4 regions of the Pseudomonas sp. Emmai genome follow, and region 4 is predicted to be linked to each of the others. Evidence: predicted binding sites of a transcription regulator. Region 4 holds the regulator's gene; each other region holds the start of a gene.
What was found. The regulator FliA, encoded in region 4, starts transcription of late flagellar genes. The targets are predictions, from matches to a motif close to CTAAAGTTTNNNNNNNNNNNGCCGNTAA.
Positions count from the first base shown of each region.

Region 1: ACY4LX_RS27045 (flagellar protein MotY) is a predicted target of FliA. The motif match lies at 4,969-4,996, and genes of this name have one in related genera.
Region 2: ACY4LX_RS32790 (methyl-accepting chemotaxis protein) is a predicted target of FliA. The motif match lies at 4,119-4,146, and genes of this name have one in related genera.
Region 3: ACY4LX_RS25940 (methyl-accepting chemotaxis protein) is a predicted target of FliA. The motif match lies at 3,000-3,027, and genes of this name have one in related genera.

Region 1 covers NZ_CM143685.1:5,894,920-5,902,122, reverse strand. The annotation lists gene ACY4LX_RS27080 (molybdopterin oxidoreductase family protein) at 1-681, shown strand, start outside; gene grxD (Grx4 family monothiol glutaredoxin) at 779-1,120, shown strand; gene bfr (bacterioferritin) at 1,298-1,771, opposite strand; gene ACY4LX_RS27065 (bacterioferritin-associated ferredoxin) at 1,970-2,188, opposite strand; gene ACY4LX_RS27060 (peroxiredoxin) at 2,505-3,107, shown strand; gene rnt (ribonuclease T) at 3,182-3,859, opposite strand; gene pyrC (dihydroorotase) at 3,856-4,902, opposite strand; gene ACY4LX_RS27045 (flagellar protein MotY) at 5,062-5,970, shown strand; gene ACY4LX_RS27040 (argininosuccinate synthase) at 6,099-7,203, shown strand, end outside.
Region 2 covers NZ_CM143685.1:7,117,748-7,124,950, reverse strand. The annotation lists gene ACY4LX_RS32805 (putative bifunctional diguanylate cyclase/phosphodiesterase) at 1-1,495, shown strand, start outside; gene ACY4LX_RS32800 (NorM family multidrug efflux MATE transporter) at 1,604-3,001, opposite strand; gene ACY4LX_RS32795 (LysR substrate-binding domain-containing protein) at 3,160-4,080, shown strand; gene ACY4LX_RS32790 (methyl-accepting chemotaxis protein) at 4,255-6,231, shown strand; gene ACY4LX_RS32785 (hypothetical protein) at 6,347-6,589, opposite strand; gene ACY4LX_RS32780 (vWA domain-containing protein) at 6,791-7,203, opposite strand, start outside.
Region 3 covers NZ_CM143685.1:5,643,849-5,651,051, reverse strand. The annotation lists gene ACY4LX_RS25950 (inorganic phosphate transporter) at 1-1,507, opposite strand, end outside; gene ACY4LX_RS25945 (transporter) at 1,843-2,865, opposite strand; gene ACY4LX_RS25940 (methyl-accepting chemotaxis protein) at 3,141-4,763, shown strand; partial or broken gene ACY4LX_RS25935 (hypothetical protein) at 4,875-5,312, shown strand; gene ACY4LX_RS25930 (GAF domain-containing sensor histidine kinase) at 5,309-6,484, opposite strand; gene ACY4LX_RS25925 (PepSY domain-containing protein) at 6,794-7,099, opposite strand.
Region 4 covers NZ_CM143685.1:2,123,535-2,130,737, reverse strand. The annotation lists gene ACY4LX_RS09615 (protein-glutamate methylesterase/protein-glutamine glutaminase) at 1-241, opposite strand, end outside; gene ACY4LX_RS09610 (chemotaxis protein CheA) at 291-2,531, opposite strand; gene ACY4LX_RS09605 (protein phosphatase CheZ) at 2,570-3,358, opposite strand; gene ACY4LX_RS09600 (chemotaxis response regulator CheY) at 3,381-3,752, opposite strand; gene fliA (RNA polymerase sigma factor FliA) at 3,921-4,661, opposite strand; gene fleN (flagellar synthesis regulator FleN) at 4,658-5,488, opposite strand; gene flhF (flagellar biosynthesis protein FlhF) at 5,605-6,939, opposite strand; gene flhA (flagellar biosynthesis protein FlhA) at 6,951-7,203, opposite strand, start outside.

The sequences.
Region 1 (7,203 bases), 3.4 Mb from region 4:
TTCGTGGGGCTGGCCAAGGCATTTGCGGCCAAGACCGGCAAGGAACTCAAGCCGACCATCGCTCCGGCGCAGATGATCGACCGTGGCTTGCGCATGGGGCTGTACGGCGATGCTTCGGAGCACAAGTTGTCCCTGGCGACGTTGTTCGATCATCCCCATGGCGTTGATTTGGGCGCGCTTAAACCGAATCTGACACCACGGCTCAAGACCCCGAACCAGCGTCTCCAGGCCGCGCCGCCCGCGATCCTTGCCGACCTGGAGCGCTTCGCCGCCTTACAAGCCCCGGCCGCCGATGAACTGTTGATGATTGGCCGCCGGCATGTGCGCAGCAACAACTCGTGGATGCACAACTATCACCGTCTGGTGAAAGGCAAGCCGCGCCATCAACTGCTGATGCACCCGGAAGACCTGGCCAGCCGCGGTCTCAGCGACGGGCAGCGGGTGCGGGTCAGTTCGCGGGTCGGGATGATCGAAGTTGAAGTCGTGGGCAGCCTGGATATGATGAAAGGCGTGGTCAGCCTTCCGCACGGTTGGGGCCATGCGCGGCCGGGTGTGCAGATGACGATCGCCAGCAGTCAGCCGGGGGCCAGCGCCAATGACCTGACGGATGAATGTCAACTTGATGAGTTGTCGGGCAATGCGGCGTTGAACGGCGTGCCGGTGACCGTGGCCGCGGCTTGAGTATGTCTGTCGGGGAGACCGAGCATGGCGCTCGGGTTTCCGTTACAATGCGCCACCGTGCCGACCCTTGAGTCGGAAAGTTCAGCCGAGGTGCTCCATGGATATCATCGAAACGATTAAAGAGCAGATTGCTAACAACACCATTCTGCTTTACATGAAAGGCTCGCCGAATGCCCCGCAGTGTGGCTTCTCCGCGAAGGCTGCGCAGGCCGTGATGGCGTGTGGTGAGAAGTTTGCTTACGTGGACATCCTGCAGAACCCGGAAATCCGCGCCAACCTGCCAAAGTACGCCAACTGGCCAACCTTCCCGCAACTGTGGGTTGGCGGTGAGCTGGTCGGCGGTAGCGACATCATGACTGAAATGGCTGCTGACGGTTCGTTGCAGGCCACGATCAAAGCCGCTGCGGAAAAAGCCGCTGCTGCCAAGACCGAAGCCTGATCCGCTTCCTGTAGAAGCAAAGCTTGCTCGCGAAGGCGGCTTAACATTCAACAGATTTGTTGACTGGTCCGCCGCCTTCGCGGGCATGTCTTGCTCCTACAAGAGCAGGCAATAAAAAGCCCCGCATCTCACAAGAGAGCGGGGCTTTTTAGTGTCTCGAATTCAGCGAAAGCTAACTTACTCTTCGCCCATCTGCGATTGCAGATAGTTCTCAAGACCGACTTTATCGATCAGGCCCAGTTGGGTTTCCAGCCAGTCGATATGTTCTTCTTCGGACTCAAGAATGTCTTCGAGCAGTTCACGGCTACCGAAGTCGCCGACGGTTTCACAATGTGCAATCGCGACCTTGAGATCGGCATGACCGGTGCGTTCGATACGCAGGTCGCACTCAAGCATTTCCTTGGTGTGCTCGCCGATGTGCAGCTTGCCCAGGTCCTGGACGTTCGGCAGGCCTTCAAGGAACAGGATGCGCTTGATCAGCTTGTCCGCGTGCTTCATCTCGTCGATGGATTCTTTGTATTCATGCTTGCCGAGCTTGTTCAGACCCCAATCTTCATACATGCGCGCATGCAGAAAATATTGATTGATCGCGACCAGCTCATTGGCAAGGATCTTGTTGAGATGCTGGATGACTGTAATGTCGCCTTTCATGATGGGGTCCTGCCCTTTATTAACTGTCTATGAGGCAGAGTTTGAGCTGCGTAATTAAGAGTGTCAAACCTAAGTTATTGAAACTTATATGAAAATTAATCGGAATAAGAATGTTTGTGTTCCGCGTCTGGAACCTAAGCGGTTGATTTACGGGCATAAAAAAACCGGACATCAGTCCGGTTCTTTGAAATACGGTAATTAGGCGGCAGTAAATTCAACAGGAAATGGAATCGCGGCTTGGGCAGTTTGCAGCTTGGTCAGGGTTTCGCGCACCACTTCCTTGGCAAGGCAGGCACATTTACCGCATTGACTCGCTACGCCGGTGGCCTGACGGACTTCCTTATAGCTGCAGCAACCTTCATAGATTGCATCGCGGATTTGACCGTCGGTAACGCCAGTGCAGAGGCAGACATACATAAGTGAGAACCGTCGCTGGTTGTGACTCAATTGCGATGGATCTTAATGTTAACGAGAATGATTGTCAAAGTGGTTTCTGAAAGCTTTGCGTTATAAGTGTCCATGGCTGACGAACGGTTCCCGACATGGCATTGCGACAGTAACCGCAGCGAGTCCAAATTTATCAGCCCGCTGAAAAACCGTTGAGGACAGCTCAAAAACGCCGTGTATGATGGTCGGTCCTTGCGAAGGCGGTTCGTGTCACAGGGATGTCGCTTGCGGGTGGCAGGCTGACGCGAACCCATTCCTTCACGTTATTTAGACCAGGAGATATCCAATGAGCGTACTCGTAGGCAAACAAGCCCCAGACTTTACCGTACCGGCTGTCCTCGGCAACGGCGAGATCGTAGACAGCTTCACCCTGTCCTCGGCCATCAAAGGCAAATACGGCCTGGTGTTCTTCTACCCACTGGACTTCACCTTCGTTTGCCCGTCCGAGCTGATCGCTCTGGACAACCGCATGGCTGACTTCAAGGCCCGCAACGTTGAAGTGGTTGCCGTGTCGATCGACTCGCATTTCACTCACAACGCATGGCGCAACACCCCAGTGAACAATGGCGGTATCGGCCAGGTTCGCTACACCATGGCTGCCGACATCAAGCAGGACATCATGAAGGCCTACGACGTTCAGTCCGCTGATGGCGTTGCATTCCGTGGTGCGTTCCTGATCGACGACAAAGGCGTTGTCCGCTCGCAGATCATCAACGACCTGCCGCTGGGCCGTAACATGGAAGAGCTGATCCGTCTGGTTGACGCGCTGCAATTCCACGAAGAGCACGGCGAAGTCTGCCCTGCCAACTGGAAAAAAGGCGACAAAGGCATGACCGCTTCCACCGAAGGTGTTGCGGCTTACCTGACCGAGCACGCTGCGGCCCTGTAAGCCCAAGCGTCAGGCACAAAAAAACCGGCCGTGAGGCCGGTTTTTTTATGGGCGGGATAAACCCAGCGACCGGATCAGTCGTTGAAGTCTTCCCAGCCGCCCATTTGTTTCCAGCGATTGACGATGCCGCAGAACAGCTCAGCCGTCTTCTCGGTGTCGTAGCGAGCCGAGTGGGCCTCGCGACCGTCGAAGTCGATGTCGGCTGCCTGGCAGGCCTTGGCCAATACAGTCTGGCCGTAAGCCAGGCCAGCGAGGGTGGCGGTGTCGAAGCTGGAGAACGGATGAAACGGGTTACGTTTCATGTCCAGGCGCGCGACAGCGGCGTTGAGGAAGCCCAGGTCGAAGCTGCTGTTGTGCCCGACCAGGATCGCCCGTTTGCAGCCGTTGGCTTTGAGGGCCTTGCGGATGCCGCGGAAGATATCGGTCAGCGCCGCTTCTTCACTCACCGCCATGCGTAGCGGGTGATCGAGCTTGATCCCGGTGAACTCCAGGGCAGCTGCTTCGATGTTGGCGCCTTCAAACGGCTCGACGCGGAAGAAGTAGGTGTGATCGGGATACACGAAGCCTTTTTCGTCCATGGCGATGGTGGTCGCCGCGATCTCCAGCAGGGCGTCGGTGGCCGAGTTGAAACCACCGGTTTCTACGTCGACGACAACCGGCAGGTAACCACGGAATCGGGCTGCCATTGGATGACGAGCACCGCCTCCGCCGCCTTGACCGTCCTGTTCATCGTCGAAATGGTCTTCACTCACGCGTGTTCCTCCAGCAGGCGCCAGCGCAGTTTTTCACCGGCGCGCAGCGGGATTACGGTCAGCTCGCCAAATGGCAGGCTGGTTGGGGCGGTCCACTCTTCGCGGACCAGGGTAATGCGATCGGTGTTCACCGGCAGGCCATAGAAGCGCGGGCCGTTGAGGCTGGCGAACGCTTCGAGCTTGTCCAGCGCGTTGCGCTGTTCGAAGGCTTCGGCGTACATCTCGATCGCGGCATAAGCGGTGTAGCAACCGGCACAGCCGCAAGCGGCTTCCTTGGCGTGCTGGGCATGCGGCGCCGAGTCGGTGCCGAGAAAGAACTTCTCGCTGCCGCTGGTGGCGGCGTCGAGCAGGGCTTCCTGGTGGGTGTTGCGCTTGAGGATCGGCAGGCAGTAGAAGTGCGGCCGAATCCCGCCCACCAACATGTGGTTGCGGTTGTACAGAAGATGGTGAGCGGTGATGGTCGCGCCGACGTTGGCCGCAGCCGCGTTGACGAACTGCACGGCGTCGGCAGTGGTGATGTGTTCGAACACCACTTTGAGCGTCGGGAAACGCTCGACCACACGCCGCATGTGCTCATCGATGAAGATTTTTTCGCGGTCGAACACGTCGACATCGCCACGGGTGACTTCGCCATGGATCAACAACGGCATCCCGACTTCGGCCATGGCCTCGATCGCCGGGAAAATCTTGTCGATGCTGGTGACGCCAGAATCCGAGTTAGTGGTGGCGCCGGCCGGGTACAGCTTGGCGGCGTGAACGAAACCGCTGGCCTTGGCCTCACGAATTTCTTCGGGCTGGGTGCGGTCGGTCAGGTACAGCACCATCAACGGTTCGAAACGACTGCCGGCCGGGCGTGCAGCGAGAATCCGCTGGCGATAGCCGTCGGCTTCAGCGGCGTTACGCACCGGAGGTACCAGGTTGGGCATGATGATGGCGCGACCAAAGGTGCGCGCGACATCCGCAACGGTATTGGACAAAACAGCACCATCGCGAAGATGAATATGCCAGTCGTCGGGACGCAGCAGGGTCAGGCGGTCGGACATGAGGGGATTCCAGGCGGGTCAAACTGAGGGGAATGCTACCGGAAAAGACTCTCTCAGGCACTCGCTATCAAGTTTTGCAGGAACGTACCGATATGAACTAGGTATGCCGTAAACATGTGTGTGTCGGTCTTTTTGTTGTAGAAGCCAGTGGAGCCTCCCGTGCGCCAGCGTTATTTAGCCTTGCTCAGTGTGTTTGCCAGCCTTCCCGCGATGGCGCTCACTTTCCAGACCCGTCTGGAGAGCATCGAGTGGACGGTCGAAGGTGACAAATTCGAATGCCGCCTGACCCAGCCGGTGACCGATTTCGGTTCCGGTGAATTCGTGCGTCGTGCCGGCGAGCAAGCGATCTTTCGCCTCAAGGCCTACAACTCGGTGATCGGCGGCGGTTCCGCGACCTTGCTCGCGGCCGCTGCGCCTTGGCAACCGGGGCGTGGCGACATTAACCTGGGGTCGGTCAACATTGGCAGCGGCAATGTGCTGTTCAACAGTTCTCAGGTGCAGGCCGGGCGTTTGATCAATGGCTTGATGGACGGCCGCAGCCCGGTCATTCGCCGCGCTTCCGGCGATGGTCGAGTGTCTGAAGTGCGTTTGCTGCCGGTCAAGTTCAACAAGGCGTTCAGTGACTATCAGGGTTGTGTAGCCAAGCTGTTGCCGCAGAATTTCGAACAGGTGAAACAGTCCGAGATCGGTTTTCCCGGCGAAGGCTTTGACCTTGATCCGCAAGCCAAGGCCAAGTTGCAGGTGATGCTGGAGTTCATGAAAGCCGATCCGACGGTCAATCACATCGAGCTCGATGGGCACTCCGACAACAGCGGCAATCGCCTGACCAATCGCGAACTGTCACGCCGCCGGGCGCTGGCGGTGATGGACTTCTTCAAGGCCAATGGCTTTCAGGAATCGCAGATCACCATGCGTTTCCACGGTGAGCGCTACCCATTGGTGCCGAACACCAATGCCGCCAACCGGGCAAAGAATCGCCGGGTCGCGGTTCGCCTGGAACGCGTCGCGCCGACCGACAAGCCGGCCCCGCAATCAGCCTCTGCCGCGAGTGCCGCGCACACATCCTGACTCGCGGGTCATCGTCGCGCCCTCGTAAGAATCTGTCGCTTCGTCGTCATAAGCTGTCGCGGTACTGTAAATTATTTCGTATGAGCGGTAGACTTCACGGCTTTCCGTAAACCCCGTGGAGTGATGGCATGGCGGACGTAAACAAGGTCGTTCTGGCGTATTCCGGCGGCCTGGACACTTCGGTGATCCTCAAGTGGCTGCAGGATACTTATAACTGTGAAGTGGTGACCTTCACCGCTGACCTGGGTCAGGGCGAAGAGGTCGAACCGGCCCGCGCCAAGGCTCAGGCCATGGGCGTAAAAGAAATCTACATCGACGATCTGCGCGAAGAATTCGTGCGTGATTTCGTGTTCCCGATGTTCCGTGCCAACACCGTTTACGAAGGCGAGTACCTGCTGGGTACTTCCATCGCTCGTCCGTTGATCGCCAAACGCCTGATCGAAATCGCCAACGAAACCGGCGCTGACGCCATTTCTCACGGCGCCACCGGCAAGGGCAACGACCAGGTGCGTTTCGAGCTCGGCGCCTACGCACTCAAGCCAGGCGTGAAAGTGATCGCTCCTTGGCGCGAGTGGGACCTGCTCTCCCGTGAAAAGCTGATGGATTATGCTGAAAAGCACAACATCCCGATCGAGCGCCACGGCAAGAAAAAATCCCCGTACTCGATGGATGCCAACTTGCTGCACATCTCCTATGAAGGCGGCGTGCTGGAAGACACCTGGACCGAGCACGAAGAAGACATGTGGAAATGGACCGTCTCCCCGGAGAACGCTCCTGATAAAGCGCAGTACCTGGAACTGACCTACCGCAACGGCGACATCGTCGCGCTGGACGGCGTCGAAATGACCCCGGCCACCGTGCTGGCGACGCTGAACAAAATCGGTGGCGAACACGGCATCGGCCGTCTGGACATCGTTGAAAACCGCTACGTGGGCATGAAGTCCCGTGGCTGCTACGAAACCCCGGGCGGCACCATCATGCTGCGCGCGCACCGTGCGATCGAATCGATCACCCTGGACCGCGAAGTGGCTCACCTCAAAGACGAGCTGATGCCGAAATACGCCAGCCTGATCTACACCGGTTACTGGTGGAGCCCTGAGCGTCTGATGCTGCAACAGATGATCGATGCGTCCCAAGTCCATGTGAATGGCGTCGTGCGCCTGAAACTGTACAAAGGCAACGTGATCGTCACCGGTCGCAAGTCCGATGAATCGTTGTTCGACGCCAACATTG
Region 2 (7,203 bases), 2.1 Mb from region 4:
CCCGGCCCTTCAGCCCGCCCCCGGCCGGTGCAGCCTGCCGATGGTGTTGCTGCTCGAACACGAACCGCTGACCCCGCCCGACGGTGTGAGCGACTGGCTGGTGCGCGATCTGCTCGATCCTGGCATGTTGCGCCGCTGCCTGCGCCATGTGCGCGAACGCGGCGTGCTGGAAAACACCCTGCAACGCCTGGCCGAGCAAGATCCGCTGACCGGCATCGCCAACCGCCAGGGTTTCCAGACCTTGCTGGCGGCGCGTCTGGCGGAAAACGACGGTCGCGGCCTGGCCCTCGGGCACCTCGACCTCGACAACTTCCGGCACGCCAACGACGCCCTCGGCCATCAGGCCGGCGACCGATTGATCCTGCAAGTGGTCGCGCGACTCAAAAGCCAACTCGAGGCCGGGGATCAACTGGCACGACTGGGCAGCGATGAATTCGCCCTGTTGATCGACACCCGCCGCGCCCCGCAACGGGCCGAGTGGATGGCCGAGCGCATCACCGAAGCGCTGGCCGAGCCTTACTGGATCGATGGCGAAAGCCTGTTGATCGGCTCCAGCCTCGGCATTGCTCACGCCCGGGCCCAGGCCGGCGCCGACCCGTTGATGTGGCACGCGCACATTGCCATGCAGCAGGCCAAGAGCACCCAGGGCTGCACCTTTCATATCTTCAACGAACGCATCAACCGCAACGCCCGCAGCATCGCCGACCTCGAAAGCGAACTGCGCCGGGCCTTGCGTCGCGATGAACTGGAACTGCATTACCAGCCGCGCCTGAATCTTGAAGACGGCCAGATCGTCGGCCTTGAAGCCTTGGTGCGCTGGCGTCACGCTGAGCGGGGCTTGCTGCCACCGAGCGAGTTCGTACCGCTGGCCGAGCAAAGCGGCTTGATTGTGCCGCTGGGTTACTGGGTGATTTCCCGGGCCTTGCGCGACATGCAGGCGTTGCGCGAGCGGGGTCTGCCGGCGCTGCACATGGCGATCAACCTGTCGTTCCGCCAGTTTCAGGACAGTCAGCTGTTGTCGACGTTGAGCCGCTTGATTACTGAGCGCGGCGTCGAAGCGCAATGGCTGGAATTCGAACTGACCGAAACCGCCGTGATGCGCCGCAGCGACTTGGTCAAGCAAACCATGGACGCCCTCGGCCGCCTCGGTGTGCGTTTTTCCCTCGACGACTTCGGTACCGGGTTCTCCTCGTTCGTGCACCTCAACAGCCTGCCGATCACCTTGCTCAAGGTCGACAAGAGCTTTGTCGGCGGCATGGAGGAGCGGGAAGAGAACCGCAAACTGGTGCACGCGATGATCAACCTGGCGCACAACCTCAACCTGGAAGTGGTGGCTGAAGGTGTGGAAACCCCGGAGCAGCTGGATTTGTTGCGCGGGTTTGGGTGTGATCAGGTGCAGGGTTATCTGATCAGCAAGCCGTTGCCGTTGGCGGAGTTGGTGGAGTATCTGACGTTTGGCAGCAGCCAACAGCCCGCCCTCGAAATCGTGAGCTAACGCCGACCCCTGTAGGAGCGAGGCTTGCCCGCGAAGGCGTCGTATCAGTCGACATCGTTGTTAACTGACACGACACCTTCGCGGGCAAGCCTCGCTCCTACAGGGATCCTAATCCGGCTGAATCACCCTGAAACTGGCCTGCACCGCAGGCTCGCGCCGAATCATCCGCTTCATCTTCCACTCAAACGCCAGCGTCAAACTCACCGCCGCACATGCCAATCCCAGCGCCAAGCCCCACCAGACCCCCGTCGGCCCCCCGTTCAGATTGAACGCCATCACCCACGCGGCCGGCGCGCCGATCAGCCAATAGCAACCGAGCCCGACCAGGAATGTAGTCTTGGCATCCTTGAGCCCCCGGATGCAGCCCATGGCGATGGTTTGCGTGCCGTCGAACAGCTCGAACCACGCCGCCACCGCCAACAGGCTCACGGCCAGGTCGATGACCGGGCGGAAGGCCGGGTCGTTATGGTCCAGGAACAAACCGATCAACTGATTCGGCCACAGCCAGAACACCATGGCGAAGGCCACCATCGAGGCCGCGCCAAACGCGATCCCGACCCGGCCGGACAGCCGCGCATCGAGCAATTGCCCGGCGCCGTAGTGCTGGCCGATGCGCATGGTGATCGCATACGACAACCCCGCCGGGACCATGAACGCCACCGACACAATTTGCAGCGCAATCTGATGCGCCGCCAGTTGCGTGCTGCCCATGGTCCCCATGCACAGCGCCGCGAAGGCGAACAACCCGACTTCCACCGCGTAGGTGCCGCCGATCGGCAGGCCCAGGCGCCACAGTTCTTTCAGGTACTGACGGTTCGGCCGCGACAAGCCCTGGCGCAACGGGTAAGCGTCGTAAGCCGGATGCCGCCGAATGTGCAGCGCCAACGCCACGGCCATCAGGTTGGCGACAATCGCAGTCACCAGACCAATCCCCACCAGACCCATTTTCGGCAAGCCGAACATGCCGGTGATGAACGCGTAATTGAGTGCGAAGTTGGCCACGGTGCCGCACAGGCTGATCACCATCACCGGCGTTGCCCGGCCGATGGCGCTGGTGAAACCGCGCAGGGCCATGAAACTCAGGTAGCCGGGCAGGGCGAACGGCAGGAACGTCAGGAACAGCCCGGCGGAGTGCACGTTGGTGTCGGTCTGGCCGAAAAGCAGCAACACCGGTTTGAGGTTCCACAGCAGCAAACCGGCGACCAGCGCCATCAACCACGCCAGCCACAACCCGGCCTGGGTCAACCGCGCGGCGCCGACGATATCGCCCGCGCCTTTACGAATCGCCACCAACGTGCCGACTGCCGCGATCACGCCAATGCAGAAAATCGACACGAACGAGTAAGTCGCCGCGCCCAGGCCGCCGCCGGCCAGCGCCTCGGGACTCAGGCGCGCCATCATCAGGGTGTCGGTGAGGACCATCAACATGTGCGCCAACTGCGAGGCAATCAACGGCCCCGCCAGCCGCAGGATGGCCCAGAGTTCGGTACGTGCTGGATGCTGCATGGTCATCACGCTCCATTGGCAGTATTAATGGGAAAGGCTCGATTCTCGGCGCTCTGCGGGGTTTGCACAAAGGGATAAAAAGGATGGGTGGCATGATTAAAACTCATCCAGCGGACTTTCTGATAAGTTGGCCCCATCCCGCTATAGGAGCTTTCTGCATGTCTCGTCGGCTTCCTCCCTTGTATGCCCTGCGCGCATTCGAAGCGGCGGCGCGGCATAGCTCCTTTACCCGCGCGGCGGAAGAACTGTCGATTACCCAAAGTGCGGTCAGTCGGCATATTCGTACGCTCGAAGAGCATTTTGCCTGCCGACTGTTTCACCGCAGCGGGCGCAACCTGCAGTTGACCGAGTCGGCGCGGCTGATCCTGCCGGGCATTCGTGAAGGTTTCACCGCGCTGGAGCGCGCCTGCAATACCTTGCGCGCCGAAGACGACATCCTGCGCATGAAAGCCCCGTCGACCCTGACCATGCGCTGGCTGCTGGCGCGGCTCAGTCGCTTCCGGCACCTGCAACCGGGCAACGAAGTGCAACTGACCAGCGCCTGGATGGACATCGACACCGTGGACTTCAACCACGAACCCTTCGATTGCGCGGTGATCCTCAGTCGAGGCAATTTCCCACCGGACTGGGAGACGACGTTGCTGTTCCCGGAAGAACTGATCCCGGTCGGCGCGCCCAATCTGCTGGACGACCAGCCCTGGGACGTCGCCCGACTGGCCACCACCGAACTGCTGCACCCTGCGCCGGACCGCCGTGACTGGCGCAATTGGTTGGAGCGCATGGGACTGGCCGATCAGGTGTCGCTCAAGGGCGGGCAGGTGTTCGATACCCTGGAGCTGGGCATGATCGCCGCCGCCCGGGGGTATGGCGTGTCGATGGGGGATTTGCTGATGGTGGCCGAGGATGTGGCGCAGGGGCGTCTGAGTTTGCCGTGGCCGACCGCCGTTGCCAGCGGTGAGAAATATTACCTGGTCTGGCCGAAAACCCGTCCCGGTGGTGAGCGTATGCGCCGGCTCAGCGATTTCCTACAGGGCGAAGTGCGGGCCATGGAATTGCCGGACGTTGAACGCCTGAGCTGAAACGATATAGTGGCCTGAGGCTATAACCGGGCTAATAGCTCAAGTATTCAGGTTTGCCGCCGAATATCTGCTAGTGGAACCTTCGTGCCGGTTTCGCGTTATTCCCATTATTCGAAATTTTGCTGAGCGCAGAGCCTGATCAAGGAGGATCCGGTCGCTTGGCCAGGAGCTGTCATGTCTCAACCCCGTGCCCGGATCGCCTCACAGCTTGGTCTCGCGCTTGCCGTGATTCTGGCGATTGTCATCAGCGGCAGCACCGTGTTCGCCCTGCGCTCGCTGGACACCGCCAACCTCGCCACCCGCGAAGAGCATCTGGCCAGTGAGGCCCGCCTGCTCGCCGATCAGCTCAGCACGTTCCACGGCACGCTGCGGGAAAGCACCCAGCGTCTCAGTGGTCTGTTCGAGAAGCGCTTCAGCGCCGGCCTCAGCGTGCACCCGGATGAGCCGGTGACCGTGGCCGGCGTGCAGACCCCGGGCCTGCACCTGGGCAGCGAGGTGCTGAACAACAACTTCAAGGAAGTTGACGAGTTCAAGCAAATGACCGCCGGCGTCGCGACCTTGTTCGTACGTAGCGGCGAAGACTTCGTTCGGGTCAGCACCTCCCTGAGCAAACAGGACGGCACCCGGGCCATCGGCACCTTGCTCGATCACACCCACCCGGCCTACGCGCGCTTGATCGCGGGCCAGAGCTACGTCGGTCGCGCCTTGCTGTTCGAACGTTCCTACATGACTCAGTACACCCCCGTACGTGACAGCGGCGGTAAGGTGATTGCCGTGCTGTTCGTAGGATTCGATTACACCGACGCGCAGAACGCGCAGTTCGAAAACCTCAAGCGCTTCCGCATCGGCAAGACCGGTTCCCTGGCGTTGCTGGATGAACAGGGCAAATGGCTGGTGCCGATTGCCGGTGTGCAAGCACTGGATAAGGCGGTGCCAACCGTTACCGACTTGGCGAAGACGCCGGGTAAAGGCGAGTTCTGGAGCGACAAATCCGAAGATTTCTACAGCCTGGCCGTGCCGTTCGAAGGCGGGCCGTGGTCGGTGGTGGCGAGCATGCCGAAAGCCGAAATCAGCGCCGTGACCTGGAGCGTCGGCATTCAACTGGCCATCGGCAGCCTGTTGGCGATGTTGATCGCAGTCGGTTCGGCGGTCTGGTTGTTGCGCAGCAAACTGGCACCGCTGGGCGACCTGGTACGTCAAGCCGAAGCCTTGGGCGCCGGTGATTTGAGCGTGCGCCTGAATGTGTCGAGCAACGACGAAATCGGTCAATTGGCCCGGGCCTTCAACCAGATGAGCCAGGCCCTGTCGACCATGGTCGAGCACATCCGCAAGGCGTCGGAAGAGGTCAACAGCCGCGCCCAGGCCTTGTCCGGTCTGTCCGGCGGTGCTTATGAAGGGATGGAGCAGCAGTCCGGCGAAATCACCAGCATGGCCGGCGCCGTCGAAGAATTCAGCGCCACGTCCCTGAACATCGCCGACAACATGGGCAACACCCAGCGCATGGCCCAGGAAAACGCACAGCAAACTCAGATCGGTCGTACATCGATGCAGGAAGCTTCTTCTTCACTGGAGCAAATCGCTGGCGCACTGAACAGCACCGCAACGGTGATCAACACCCTCGGGCAGCGCTCCCAGGAAATCGGCGGGATCGTCGGGGTAATTACCGCGATTGCCGACCAGACCAACCTGCTGGCGCTGAACGCCGCCATCGAAGCCGCCCGTGCGGGCGAGCAGGGCCGGGGTTTTGCGGTAGTGGCCGATGAAGTGCGCAACCTGGCGTCACGCACCCGTGAAGCGACGGATGAAATCTCCGGAATGATCCAGAGCATCCAGCAGGAAACCGGCAACGCCATCAGCACCATGGAGCAGGGCAACGTGCTGATGCAGGAAGGCTTGTCCCGAAATGCCAACGTCGCCTCGGCACTTGAGCGGATTGATGAGCAGAGTCGTTCGGCAGGTCAGCAGTTCGCGGCGATCACCACTGCGACCCAGGAACAGAGCAGCACCGCGACCTTGCTCAGCAGCAACTTGCAGAGCATTGCGCTGGCCAACAGCGAGCAGCGCGAAGTGGTGTCGAACCTGGCCATCACCGCCAAGGAGCTGGAATCCCTGGCGGCAGGCCTGCGGCATGAGGTTGATCGGTTTCGTTGAGGTTCAATCAGGGTGTCCCGCCCAGGTGGGCGCCCGTTGAGGTTTTCAGGCTGTGGACCCAGTGGGTTAACTGATCGAATCTGTTCAGCGCAAATGAGGGGCGTCGCGCTCACCATTAGGTGAGCTGCAGCAAATCCGGCTTCTCACTCACCGGAGGCTGCGGATCAACCTGCATCACACCGTGCAGCACGCTATTGCTGGGCTCACCGTAGGTCATGGCAAGCGGCTGTGATGCAATCAATTGGCCCTGGGCGTCTTTCCCGATGACGCGGATGTTTTCACGCCGTACGGTACTCAGCACTTGAGGACTATGGGTCGTAACGATGAAGTTCTGCACGCGCAACTTGTCGAGCCTCACAGGTTTCTCTCCGATTTCGTTATCTGGCCCAGCATAGGGAATACACCTTTGCGTTGCGGTTGGAACAGCATACTCATTCAAACCACATCAACACCAAACAATGCGATACCCGTGAATAACCCATTTGAACACCGGGCCGCCGTAGCGGCCGAAGTGGCGTATGCAAGTCGCCGAGTAGTTGTCGGAAATTTCCGGCAATGCCTAATTACACTTGGCATTACTCGCCACTTCCTTACTCGCCAGTTTCAATTGCTTGCCCAACTCCGCCGCGTCGTTGCTGGAGTAAACCCGGCCGCCGGTGTTTTGCGCGATGCAGCGCGACGGGCCGCCGGTGCCGATGTTCACCACGTTGACCCGCAGGCGCGGTTGGTTCTGGGCGATCTGGCGGGAGACGGCGCATACGTCTTTCTGGCAGTTGTCCTCGCCGTCGACGAACATCACGATCACTGCATCGTTATTGCGCCCATCCACGGTGCTGGCGGCTTTGGCCAGGCTGTCGGCCAGGGGTGTGCCGTCGTTGGGGCGCAGGCCGCGAATGCCGTTGATCAGGCGCTGGCGGTCGCCGAACTTGAAGACGCCCTGGTCCGGCGTGCTGTTGCAGCCTTCGTAGGTGA
Region 3 (7,203 bases), 3.5 Mb from region 4:
CGCCATTGGCGACCATTGAACCGGCCACCCCCGAGGACAACACGTGGGTGGTCGACACCGGCAAACCGAACATGTCAGCGGCGCCGATGGTCAGCATGGCCACGGTTTCCGCCGATGCACCCTGGGCGTAGGTCAGGTGGGTCTTGCCGATCTTTTCACCGACCGTCACCACGATGCGCTTCCAGCCGACCATGGTGCCCAACCCCAGCGCGATGGCCACGGCGATCTTCACCCACAGCGGAATGAAGCGCGTGGAGTTGTCGATCTGTTGCTTGAACAGTTGCAGCTTGCCGCTGGTGTCGGCGTCGAAGTTGCCGACCTTGTTCTTGTCCATCAGGCGAATGGTTTCGCTGGTCAGGTACATGTCGTTACGCACGTTGCCCACGGCCTCGGCCGGGACTTTCGACAGCGAACCGTAGCCCTTGACCTCGGCGCCGATACGGCCGGTCAGTTCGGCGAGGGCGGGGACCAATTGTGGCGTGGCTTCCTTGCTGCGTACGTAGTCGGAAAGGATCGACCGTGGATCCGCCGGGGCCGGCTGCGGCGATGCTTTGACCAAGGCTTGCTGGGTGACTTCGGCCACGGCGGCGAACTGCAACGCCTGATCGGCGGGCATGGTGCGGTTCAGCGCGTAGGCCATTGGCAGGGTCCCGACCAGGATCAACATGATCAGGCCCATGCCTTTCTGGCCATCGTTGGAACCGTGGGCGAAGGACACGCCGGTGCAGGTCAGGATCAACAGGCCGCGAATCCACCATGGCGGCGGTGCGTCGCCTTCCGGTGCCTTGTACAGCGCGCGATTCTTGACGAAGGCGCGCAACGCCAGCAGCAACAGCGCGGCACAACCGAAGCCGACCAAGGGCGAGAGCAGCAGCGCGTAACCGATCTTGGTCGCTTGTGCCCAATCCACACCGCTGGTGCCATCGCGGCCGTGCATCAGGGCATTGGCCACGCCGACGCCGATGATCGAACCGATCAGGGTGTGGGACGACGAGGCTGGCAAGCCCAGCCACCAGGTGCCGAGGTTCCACAGGATCGCGGCGATCAGCAGGGCGAAGATCATCGCGAAACCGGCGGAGGAGCCGACTTGCAGAATGAGTTCCACTGGCAGCAACGCGATGATGCCGAACGCCACCGCGCCGCTGGACAGCAAGACGCCGAGGAAGTTGAAGAACCCGGACCAGGCCACCGCGAAGTTCGGTGGCAGCGAGTTGGTGTAGATCACCGTGGCCACGGCGTTGGCGGTGTCGTGGAAGCCGTTGACGAATTCAAAACCCAGGGCGATCAGCAGCGCCACACCCAGCAGCAGAAACGGGGTCCAGGTGGTCACCACCGTGCCGAGTTCGTGCATGTCGTGCATCAGGCTGTAAGCGGTGAACAACAACCCGCTGGCCAGTACCCCGAAGAAAATTACCAGGGTGAACAGGCCGGGTTTTTTATTGAGCTGCGGTCTGGCGCTGCTGCCGCTGACGGGCGCCTGGGCAGTGGTATAGGAAGGAGTAGCCATCACGGACAATCCTGATGAGGGAAGGAGTGTCGCCCATGATCGTTTCAAAATGTGACAGAGAGACTGCGGTGGGTCAGTGTTTGGGGTTTTTTACCTACTGATCGTTCCCACGCTCCGCGTGGGAATGCCTCCCCGGACGCTCTGCGTCCGCTTTGGGACGCGGAGCGTCCCTGGCTGCATTCCCACGCGGAGCGTGGGAACGATCAACAGCGTGGGAACGATCAACGTCCTGTAGGAGCGAGGCTTGCCCGCGAAGAACGATAACGCGGTCATTCAGATAGACCGAGGCGTTCCATTCGCGGGCAAGCCTCGCTCCTACAGAGGAATGGGGTGCGTTAATAATCCTGGCGCTTGCGAAACGCCCAACGCCCGGCCAGCACGGTAAACGTCGCCACCAGCGCCACCAGGATCCAGAACCCCTCCGGGTCCCCCGCCAGCGGAATCCCACCCACGTTCATCCCGAAAAACCCGGCAATGATGTTGATCGGCAACGCCAGCACCGTGACCACGGTCAGGGTAAACAGCGTGCGGTTGCTCTGTTCGTTGAGGTTGGCGGCGATTTCTTCCTGCAACAGCTTGATCCGTTCACCCAGGGCCGTGAGGTCGTTGATGATCAGCGCAAACTCCTCGGTGGACTTGCGCAACTCCTTCACGTCCTCCTTCTGCAGCCATTGCGGCGGCCGATTGAGCAAACGCAGCAACGACCCCGGCTCCAGCGCCAGCAGCCGTTGCAAGCGCACCAGCACCCGACGATTGGCGCCCAGTTCGGCACGGTTGGTCGACAGTCGCGAGGAGAGTAATTCGTCTTCGATCTGATCGACGCTCTGGCTGGTCTTGCGCACGATCTGCGTCAGCACTTCGCCCTGATCGCGCAGCAGGTGCACGAGCAATTCCAGCGGCGAACGAAAGCATTCGCCGGCCTTCACCGAGGAACGCAACTTATCCACCGAGTGCAGCGGTTGCAGGCGCGCGCTGATGATCAATTTGCTGCGGGCGCAGACCCACAGCGTCGAGACATCCGAGGACACCATGCTGCTGAGGTTGAACACCACATCGTTGACCACCGCCAGCAATGCCGAATCCACATGCTCGATCCGCGTCGAACGCGAGCCCTCGTGCAGCGCCTCAAAAAACTCCTCGGGCAATTCCAGATGACTTTTCATCCAGCGCTCACACGCGGCGTGGGCCAGGTTCAGGTGCAGCCAGAGGAATTCGTCGCTGTCTTCAGACTGTTGCAAACAGCGTAGCGCCTCAGCCGAATCGATCTCCCGGCCGCGCTCACCCGGACGAAAACGGAAGCCGTACAGCAAGCCGAACAAGTCAGTGTCGCGGTGAGTGTGATCGATGCTGTGGTTCATGAGGTCTCGCTGGGAGGAAGTGCCTGTCGCGGGTTTCACAGGTTCACTTGAGCCGCATCATCGCAAGGTCTCTTGACGGTTTTGTGACAGTTGCGTGGCGCGCAAACGTGTGCGCTACCGATGATCGGAATTGATTCAAGAACCGCTCTGGCACGCCGATGACGCAGGTGTTAGGTTGCGCGGCTTCGGCCACGAGCCGGGACCGCAGACAGGGAAGTTTGGACGTCTTTCACGCCCAACCAGGCGTGCCTATCTCCTGTCATGAGTATCACTCGATGCTGCAAAAATCCCTGAGAGCCCAAATCCTCGCATTGCTCGGCGGCAGCCTGCTGGCGATGTTGCTGATCGCCTTGGCCTGCTTTCATTTCCTGTCCAGCGGCGTGCAAAGCTACGCCAATCTGATCGACGGGCCGTTGCACACCTCGCAATTGATCGATGAGGCCAACCTGCAATTCAAGGTGCAGGTTCAGGAGTGGAAAAACGTCCTGCTGCGCGGCAAGCAGCCGGCGGACCTGGATAAATACTGGAAGCAATTCGAAGACCGCCAGCGCGACGTGCAGGGCATCCTCGGCGAACTGGCCAGCCAGAAAGGCCTGGACGGCCAACTCAAGACCCGCATCGAACGCCTGCGTGACGAACACCGTCAGTTGGGCAGCGCCTACCAGAAAGGACGCGATGCCTACGTCGCCGCCGGTGCCGACCCAACCGCTGGCGACACCGCCGTCAAAGGCGTGGACCGCGCCACCAGCGATCAGATGAGCGAATTGGTCGGCGAACTGCGCAAGCAGGGCAGCGAGCAATCGGCGCTGATCAGCGCCGGTGCCGAGCGCACGGTGATGTTGGGGATTATCGTGATGCTCGCCTCGGGTCTGTTGATCGGCCTGTTGAGCCTGTGGCTGATCAACCGCAACCTGGTGGACCCGATCCGCAAACTGATCGACTACGTGGCGCAACTGAGCCAGGGCAAGTTCGCCGACCGCGTGGCCAGCACCCGTCAGGATGAGCTGGGCAAACTGGCCATGGCCGCCAACACACTGCGCGACTTCCTCGCCGAAACCTTCAACCGTTTGCAGCGCAGCGCCAAGGACCTGGACAGCGCCAGCGGCGAGTTGAACGCCATCGCCGGCCTGATGGCCAGCGGCACCAACGAACAGTTCAACCGCACCGACCAAGTGGCCACGGCGATGAACGAAATGTCCGCCACGGCTCAGGAAGTGGCGCGTCACGCCGCGGATGCGGCACGCGCCGCCGACGATGCCGACCAGTCCGCCCAGCAAGGCGAAAAGGTCATGCAGGGCACCATTCACACCATCACCCAAATGCGCGGCGAAATCGCCAATACGGCCACGGTGATCCGTCGTCTGGAAACCGACAGCGGCCGCATTGGCAAAGTGCTGGAAGTGATTCGCGGCATCGCCGAGCAGACCAATTTGCTGGCGCTCAACGCCGCCATCGAAGCGGCCCGTGCCGGTGAAGCCGGACGCGGCTTTGCGGTAGTGGCCGACGAAGTGCGCAGCCTGGCCCAGCGCACGGCGGCGTCGATCATCGAGATCAACCAGATCATCCAGACCGTGCAAACCGGTGCGGTGGACGCAGCCCAGGCGATTGAAAGCGGTCAGTCGCGCAGCGAAGAAAGTGTCGCGCAAGTGACCGAGGCCGGCGCGATGCTGGAGCGCATCACCCATGCCGTGGAAGCCATCCGCGACATGAACCGCCAGATCGCCACCGCCGCCGAAGAACAGACTTCGGTGGCCGAAGACATCTCGCGCAACCTGACCGAGATCACCACCATCGCCAGTACTAACCTGGACAACGTGCAACGTACCGAAGCGGCGAGCCACAACCTGCACGGCTTGTCGGGGCAGTTGAATGAAGTGACGGCGCGTCTGAGCGCTTAAGCAAAAACACTGTGTACCGGTTCGCTTACCAAACCGGTACACAGTCGATCTCAAGTGCGGCCAGCGGATGTCGATGATGGGTTTAACCTGAACCCACCTAGGATCAATCCCATGGTTAGCATCACCTCGGTTTCCATCAACCAGACCCTTTCAACACAGACCAGCAAAACCGCGATCAGCGACAGCACCGACGACGCGACCTCCGTGACGGCGGCTGCCTCCAGCGATACCTCCAAGACTTCCGCGAACGGTACGGCGCCGGCGGCGGGTGGCGGCAGTTCGAGCAGCAGCACGGAATCCGACGCGGTGAAGGACTTGCGCAAGCAGATCGCCGAGCTGCAAAAGCAATTGTAGGAACAACAACAGCAACTGCAAGCCGCTCAGGCCAAGCAGGAAAGCGCCGATGCCAAAGCCGCCGATGTGGCCGCCGCGCAATCGCAGATCGCAACCACCTCGGGTTCATTGCAGACCGCTACGGCGGCGTTGTTGCAGGCGTTGCAGCAGGAAGGCAGCAGCACGTCCGGGTCGATGGTCAGTACGTCGGCTTAACTCGCGGCCGGCAGGCTGAAGGTAAACAGCGTGCCGCTCTGCGCCGTGGACGCCACGTGCAGTTGGCCGCCATGGGACTGGGCAATCTGACTGGCAATGTAGAGGCCCAGCCCGAGGCCGGCCTGGGGCGTGTCGCGGGTCGGTCGCGAGTAGGGCTGGAATAGATGGGGCAGCACGGCTTCGGGGATCGTCCCCTGATTTTTCACCGCCAGCATCAAGGCGCCCTGATCCACCTGCGCGATGACTTCGATGTCACCTCGGACATCGCCATGGGCAATAGCATTGGCCAGCAGGTTGGAGAGCAATTGCGCGACACGCTCGCGATCGCATTGGACGTCTCGCAGCTCGCCGATCGACGCGCGGATGACCCGTTGCGGGTGCACGCCCTGGATCTCTGAAATCACATGCTGTAGCGCATCGCCCAGGTCCGGGCAGGTCGCGATATCGAGCGGGATGCCATTGCCCAGGCGGCCACGGGCGAAGTCCAGCACGTCGTCCACCAATTGCGCGGCGCGTCGGGCGCTGGTGAGGATGTGCTGCACCAGTTTGTCGCTGGCCGGATTGGGGGATTTGCGCTGGAGCATTTCGGCGGCGGCGCTGATGGCGAACAGCGGGTTGCGCAAGTCATGGCCGAGCACGGCAATGAACTGTTCGCGCAGTTCGGCGGTTTGCCGTTCCTGCTGCAAGTCCGCTTCGGTCTGTTGCAGGTTTTCTTCGGCCTCGATCTGCAGCGACAGCACCCTGGCGAACGACTCCATGGTGGTCTGGATCGCGCTGCTCTTGAGCTCGGCGGGGTTAGGGTCGAGGGCGCAGATGGTGCCGAAGAAACGCCCGTCGGTACGGAACACCGGGACCGAAATATAGCTTTCGAACTGGTACAGGCGCGGGGTGTGATGATCGCGGTACAGCGGGTCTTCACTGGCCTTGTCGATCACTACCGACACATGGGCCTGGCGAATTTCATGGCACAGGGTGGAGACCACATCCAGTTCGCCGCCGACCTTGAGGCCGAAGTCCAGTTGATCGAGCACGGCACAGGCCGTCCAGGAATCCTCGGTGACACGGGCCACGGCGGCAAAGCGCAGGCCGGTCATTTCCCGGATCACCTGAAGAATCGCCGGCACGGCGCTGATGCGGCCGATGGTGGTGATGTCTGCTGCCGCTGTTTGCATGTTTCTTGTTCTCTGCTTGAACGCCGTGGACGGATTCTAGCGATCCTGGCGCGCGCAGGCACAAAAAAACGCACGACCGGATGATCGTGCGTTTTTTTGGATTTCGCATAACCCCTGTAGGAGCGAAGCTTGCTCGCGAAAGCGGACGATCAGCCAACATTGATGTCGCCTGATTCACCGCTATCGCGAGCAAGCTTTGCTCCTACAGGGATTGGGGTGTGTCAGTCACATCAATGCTGGATGTGCTGCCGCCTTCGCGAGCAAGCTTCGCTCCTACAGGGATGGCGGCGATCCACAGGGATTGGGGGATTATGTGTCTTGTTTGTTGCTCAGGACTTTGCCGGTGGCGGCATCGAAATCCACGTCCCATTCAACGCCTTTGGCATCTTTGAGCTCGACTTCGTATTCATAGCCGTTGAAGTGGTTGTCCAGATCGGTGTCGGTGATGGTCGCACCCGGATGCAGTTTCAGCGCTGCCTGGCTCATTTCTTCCAGTGGCTTGATCTTGCCGCTTTTGACCAGCTCAGGGATCTGGTCGACGCGGATGTCAGCCTGGGCCATACCGGCAGTGAGGGTCAGGGCAGCGGCGGTGAACAGGGCAGTCAGGGTTTTCATAAAAGTCTTTCCTTGGGGTGATCTGTTTAAGTGGGCTCAGGTTAACCGGCGCAACTTAATTCACCCTTAAAAACGGCCTTCGCGAGCAAGCTCGCGAAGGCGTT
Region 4 (7,203 bases):
ACATCAAGACCGGGGTCGGGCAGCGCTGCATGATGTGCCGCACCGCCGTGATGCCATCCATCATCGGCATCTCGTAGTCCATGGTGATCACGTCTGGCTTGAGGGCCAGCGCCTGATCGATCGCCTCTTTTCCGTTGGTTGCCGTACCGACAACCTGGATGTTCGGATCCGCTGAAAGAATTTCCGAGACGCGGCGGCGGAAAAACCCCGAATCGTCCACCACCAGGACTTTGACTACCATAAACACTCCGTTAGACGCAGCGGGGCGTTGTCGCCCCGCTGCGGCAGAATCAAATACGCCGTGCGGCGTAACGCTTGAGCATGCTCGGAACATCGAGAATCAGCGCAATGCGGCCGTCACCAGTGATGGTGGCGCCGGACATGCCCGGGGTTCCCTGGAGCATTTTGCCCAATGGCTTGATGACCACTTCTTCCTGGCCCACCAGTTGATCGACGACAAAGCCGATCCGCTGGGTGCCCACCGAAAGGATCACCACATGGCCCTCGCGCTGCTCTTCATGAGCGGCGGAGCTGACCAGCCAGCGCTTGAGGTAGAACAAGGGCAGTGCCTTGTCCCGCACAATCACCACTTCCTGACCGTCGACGACGTTGGTGCGCGACAGGTCGAGGTGGAAGATCTCGTTGACGTTCACCAGCGGGAACGCAAACGCCTGGTTGCCGAGCATGACCATCAGCGTCGGCATGATCGCCAAGGTCAGTGGCACCTTGATGACGATCTTCGAGCCCTTGCCCTTGGTCGAGTAGATATTGATGGTGCCGTTGAGCTGGGCGATCTTGGTTTTCACCACGTCCATGCCCACGCCACGACCTGACACATCGGAGATCTCGGTTTTGGTCGAGAACCCCGGCGCGAAGATCAGGTTGAAGCAATCCGACTCGCTGAGACGGTCCGCCGCATCCTTGTCCATCAAGCCTTTCTTGACTGCGATACCGCGCAGGACATCAGCGTCCATGCCCTTGCCGTCATCGGAGATGGACAGCAGGATGTGGTCGCCTTCCTGTTCGGCGGACAGAATCACTTTGCCGCTGCGCGGCTTGCCCATCGCTTCGCGTTCGGCCGGCTCTTCGATACCGTGGTCGACCGAGTTGCGCACCAAGTGGACCAGCGGGTCGGCCAGGGCCTCGACGAGGTTCTTGTCGAGGTCGGTTTCTTCGCCGACCAGCTCCAGGTTGATCTCTTTCTTGAGCTGGCGAGCCAGGTCGCGAACCAGGCGCGGGAAGCGCCCGAAGACCTTCTTGATCGGTTGCATCCGGGTCTTCATGACCGCGGTTTGCAGGTCGGCCGTGACCACGTCGAGGTTCGACACAGCCTTGGACATGGCTTCGTCGCCGCTGTTGAGGCCCAGACGGACCAAGCGGTTACGCACCAGTACCAGTTCGCCCACCATGTTCATGATTTCGTCGAGACGCGCGGTATCAACCCGCACGGTGGTCTCGGCTTCGCTGGCCGGTTTTTCCGGTGGCGGCGCGGACGGGGCACGGGCCGGAGCCGGTGCAGCCGCGGCGGCCGGTTTCGGCGCTTCGGCTTTAGGCTCGGGCGCTTTGGCGACAGGTTTCGGCGCCGGTGCCGGGGCTTTGGCGACGGGAGCCGTCACCACAGTGCCGGTACCGACTTCAGTGAACTTGCCTTTGCCGTGCAATTCGTCGAGCAGCGATTCGAACTCGTGATCGGAGATCAGATCGCCGCCGGCCGCTTTAGCGGTTGGCGCAGCCGGGGCTGGCGCCGAGGCAATGGCGGTTTCCAGCGCATCGACGGCAAAGTTGCCCTTGCCGTGCAACTGATCGAGCAGTGCTTCGAATTCGTCGTCGGTGATGTCCGAGCTGTCGCCAGCCGCTTTCGGGGCCTTGGGTGCCGGGGCAGCCGGAGCGGCTACGGCATCCACCGCGAACTGACCTTTACCGTGCAACTGATCGAGCAACGACTCGAACTCGGCATCGGTGATTTCGTCGCTGGCCGATGCGGCCGGCGCAGGCACAGCCGCCGGGGCTTCGGCCTGGGCCTTGACGGCGTTCAGCGAGTCCAGCAGTTGTTCGAATTCGTTATCGGTGATGTCGCCCGACTCGCTTTCAGCGGCCGGTTCTTCCACCGCGTCGGCAACCGGGGCTGCGACGTCGGCCGATTGTGGCTCGGCCAGACGGGCCAAGGCTTCCAGCAATTGCGGAGTGGCAGCCGTGATCGGGCTGCGTTCGCGGACTTCGGTGAACATGCCGTTCACCGCATCCAGCGCTTCAAGAACCACGTCCATCAGTTCCGAGTCGACGCGTCGTTCACCCTTGCGCAGGATGTCGAACACGTTCTCGGCGATGTGACAGCACTCCACCAGCTCATTGAGCTGGAGGAAGCCGGCGCCCCCTTTTACAGTGTGAAAACCGCGAAAAATTGCATTGAGCAGGTCCGCATCATCCGGTCGGCTTTCCAGCTCGACCAGTTGCTCGGACAGTTGCTCTAGAATCTCGCCGGCCTCAACCAGGAAATCCTGAAGGATCTCTTCATCGGCGCCGAAGCTCATTAAGGGGGTGCTCCTAAAGGTCTAAAAACCTAAAAAACCTAAAATCCAAGACTGGATAACAAATCGTCCACATCGTCCTGACCGGACACAACATCTTCTCTTTTATCGGCATGAATCTGCGGACCTTCACCCTGCGAGAGATGTTTTTGTGGATCTTTTTCAGCCAGCATCGCTTCACGGTCATGTTCGATACCCGCAAAGCGGTCTACCTGGCTGGCCATGAGCACGAGCTTGAGCAGGTTGCTTTCAACTTCGGTGACCAATTGGGTCACGCGCTTGATCACTTGACCGGTGAGGTCCTGGTAATCCTGGGCCAGCAGAATGTCGTTGAGGTTGCTCGACACTGTGCGATTGTCCGCGCTGCTGCGCGTCAGGAAACCGTCGACCCGCCGGGCCAGCTCGCGGAACTCTTCAGCCCCGACTTCGCGACGCATGAAGCGTCCCCAGTCGGCGCTCAATGCCTGGGCTTCAGTGCTCAGGCCATTGACCAGCGGCGTGGCGTTTTCCACCAGGTCCATGGTGCGGTTGGCAGCGGCCTCGGTCAGCTTGACCACATACCCCAGACGCTCGGTGGCGTCCGTGATCTGCGAGACTTCCTCGGCTTGCGGCATGTTTGGGTCAATCTGGAAATTGACGATCGCGCTATGCAGCTCGCGAGTGAGCTTGCCAACTTCCTGGTACAGGCCGCGGTCACGGGTCTGGTTGAGCTCATGAATCAGTTGCACAGCGTCGCCAAACTTGCCTTTTTCAAGGCTGTCGACCAGTTCGCGGGCATGTTTTTTCAGGGTCGATTCAAAATCGCCCTGTGAAGATTCGTTGTGGTCCATAGCTACCCCGTGGCGCAGTGACTCAACCGATGCGTTCGAAAATCTTTTCGATTTTTTCTTTCAACGCCTGGGCCGTGAAGGGTTTGACCACATAGCCGTTAACACCGGCCTGGGCCGCTTCGATGATCTGTTCGCGCTTGGCTTCAGCGGTCACCATCAGCACTGGCAGGTGCTTGAGTTTTTCATCGGCGCGCACGTGGCGCAGCAGGTCGATACCGGTCATGCCCGGCATGTTCCAGTCTGTTACCAGAAAGTCGATGCTGCCGCTGTTGAGCACCGGAATGGCAGTGGTGCCATCGTCAGCCTCGACCGTGTTGGTGAACCCAAGGTCACGCAACAGGTTTTTAATGATCCGCCGCATCGTTGAGAAGTCATCAACGATGAGGATTTTCATGTTCTTGTCCAATTCGACCTCCAAGCAGTCTTAAACGCGCCCAGCACCTGGACGCGCCATTTCATTCAATCCGGCAAAGCACTCAAATGACTGTCTGGAGCACAACAGATCGAGACCGCTGCAGTTCATCACCACACCAGCCTCGTTCGCAGTGTCCCCACACTGCCTTCAGCGCGCTCGCCACTCCCCCAAACGCCCCCGCAAACGGGCCGCGCACTGGCTGTGTAACTGGCTGACACGGGATTCGCTGACACCCAGGACCTCACCGATTTCCTTGAGGTTCAGCTCTTCGTCGTAGTACAGCGCCAACACCAGTCGCTCACGCTCCGGCAAATTGGCAATCGCGTCCGCCAAGGCGGCCTGGAAGCGTTCATCTTCCAGATCGCGCGACGGCTCCAGATGAGCACTGGCGCCATCCTCGTGCAGCCCTTCGTGTTCGCCGTCCTGCAACAGGTCGTCGAAACTGAACAGCCGGCTGCCCAAGGTATCGTTCAAAATCCCGTAATAATCGTCGAGACTCAATTGGAGTTCGGCCGCAACTTCGTGATCTTTAGCATCACGGCCGGTTTTAGCTTCAATCGAGCGAATTGCGTCGCTGACCATGCGGGTATTGCGGTGGACCGAACGTGGCGCCCAGTCCCCCTTGCGTACTTCATCGAGCATCGCGCCACGGATTCGAATGCCCGCGTACGTTTCGAAACTCGCGCCTTTGCTGGCGTCGTATTTGGTTGACACTTCAAGCAGGCCAATCATCCCGGCCTGGATCAGGTCTTCCACCTGGACACTGGCCGGCAGACGCGCTAGCAAGTGGTAAGCAATGCGTTTGACCAGTGGCGCGTAACGCTCGATCAGCTCGTATTGCGAATCACGTGCCGACTTCTTGTAGAGGTTGTAGCCACTGGCTGTCATAGGACGGGTCCTGCGGTCTGTTGCACGAGGCGCTCGACGAAAAATTCCAGGTGTCCGCGCGGGTTGGCCGGCAGCGGCCAGGTGTCGACTTTTTGTGCAATCGCCTTGAACGCCAGGGCGCACTTGGAGCGCGGGAAGGCTTCGTAGACGGCACGTTGCTTCTGCACGGCCTTGCGCACGCTTTCGTCGTAAGGCACGGCGCCGACGTATTGTAGGGCCACGTCGAGGAAGCGGTCCGTGACCTTGGTCAACTTGGCGAACAGGTTGCGCCCTTCCTGCGGGCTCTGGGCCATGTTGGCCAGGACGCGGAAGCGGTTCATGCCGTAATCGCGGTTGAGCAATTTGATCAGGGCGTAGGCGTCGGTGATGGAGGTCGGCTCGTCGCAGACCACCAGCAACACTTCTTGCGCGGCGCGGACAAAACTGACGACCGAGTCACCAATACCCGCAGCCGTGTCGATCACCAATACATCAAGGTTATCGCCGATATCGCTGAAGGCCTGGATCAGGCCGGCATGCTGGGCCGGGCTCAGATGAACCATGCTCTGGGTGCCGGACGCGGCCGGGACGATACGGATACCGCCCGGGCCCTGCAATAGAACGTCGCGCAGCTCGCAGCGGCCTTCGATCACGTCGGCCAGGGTACGTTTGGGCGTCAGTCCCAGCAGAACGTCGACGTTCGCCAGACCCAGATCGGCGTCCAGCAGCATGACGCGTCGGCCAAGCTCTGCTAGAGCCAGGGACAAGTTCACTGACACGTTAGTCTTCCCGACGCCACCTTTGCCGCCGGTCACCGCGATCACCTGTACGGGATGCATGCTGCCCATGTTATTTCTTTACCTTGTCTTGCATAGACGGAGGCCACATTACTGGCTGCGCGTTCATCAACTGAACAATGCATGGCAGACCATCGATGTAGGTACAAAAACTGTTCATTAGTACCTCAGCCAACCTGCTTGGTCGGGCTGTGGTAAATATCAGCGAACATGTCAGCCATGGCTTCCTCGCTGGGTTCTTCCTGCATTTGCACGCTCACCGCGCGACTGACCAACTGGTGACGCCGCGGCAGATGCAGATCATCTGGAATGCGCGGGCCATCGGTGAGGTACGCCACTGGCAATTCATGACTGATGGCCAGGCTCAACACCTCGCCCAGACTCGCCGTTTCATCCAGTTTAGTCAGGATGCAGCCAGCCAGCCCACACCGCTTGTAACTGTGATAAGCGGCGGTTAGAACCTGTTTCTGGCTGGTGGTTGCCAGGACCAGATAATTTTTCGATTTGATCCCCCGACCGGCCAGGCTTTCGAGCTGCATGCGCAAGGCCGGATCGCTGGCCTGAAGGCCGGCGGTATCGATCAGAATCACGCGTTTGCGCAGCAACGGATCCAGCGCCTGCACCAGGGACTGGCCCGGATCGACGTGGGTCACCGACACATTCAGAATGCGGCCCAGCGTCTTCAATTGTTCCTGGGCGCCGATGCGGTAGCTGTCCATGCTCACCAGCGCGATGTTCTGCGCGCCGTACTTGAGCACGTAACGGGCCGCGAGCTTGGCCAGGGTGGTGGTCTTGCCCATGCCGGCAGGGCCGACCATGGCAATCACGCCGCCCTCTTCCAGTGGCTCGACTTCCGGTGTGGCGATCATCCGCGCCAGGTGCGCCAGCAACATGCGCCAGGCCTGACGAGGCTCTTCAATATCGGTAATCAGCGCCAGCAGGTCGCGGGACAACGGGCCGGACAAGCCGATGCGTTGCAGGCGACGCCACAGGTTGGCCTGGGCCGGACGGCTGCCTTGCAGCTGATTCCAGGCCAGGGAGCCGAGTTGCACTTCCATCAATTCGCGCAGGCTGTTGAGTTCGAAACGCATCGAATCGAAAGCCCGTGGGTCAACACCGCCGGACACGGGTGCCGGGGCTGGCGCGGCACGACGGGGCTGTTCGTAAGTCGGTTCGATCAGCGGCTCGGCAGCGGTCAATGGCAGGCCGGCGAACAACTGGCGATTGGTGGTCTTGTCACCGTCGGTTTCGCCTTCGCCGCGCAGGCTCAGTTCGGCCTGGGCGGTGACGATGCGCGACTGGGTCTTGCGCAGCTCATCCTCGAGTTCCATGTTTGGAACGCGTGGGGCCAGCGCCGACAATTTGTAATCCAGGGCAGCCGTCAGCTCGACACCACCGGCAATCCGGCGGTTGCCGATAATGGCCGCATCAGCGCCCAGCTCATCACGTACCAGTTTCATGGCCTGACGCATATCGGCGGCGAAAAAACGCTTAACTTGCATAAACCACTACCTCAGCCGTTGGGCCCTACTGTCGCAACGATGGTCACTTGCTTGTTGTCAGGGATTTCCTGATACGCCAACACGTGCAAACCCGGGACTGCCAGCCTGCCGAAACGCGACAACATGGCGCGAACCGGACCGGCTACCAGCAGAATCACCGGCTGACCTTGCATCTCTTGACGCTGTGCCGCATCGATCAACGAACGTTGCAGCTTCTCTGCCATGCTTGGCTCCAGCAGAACGCCCTCTTCCGAGCCTTGTCCT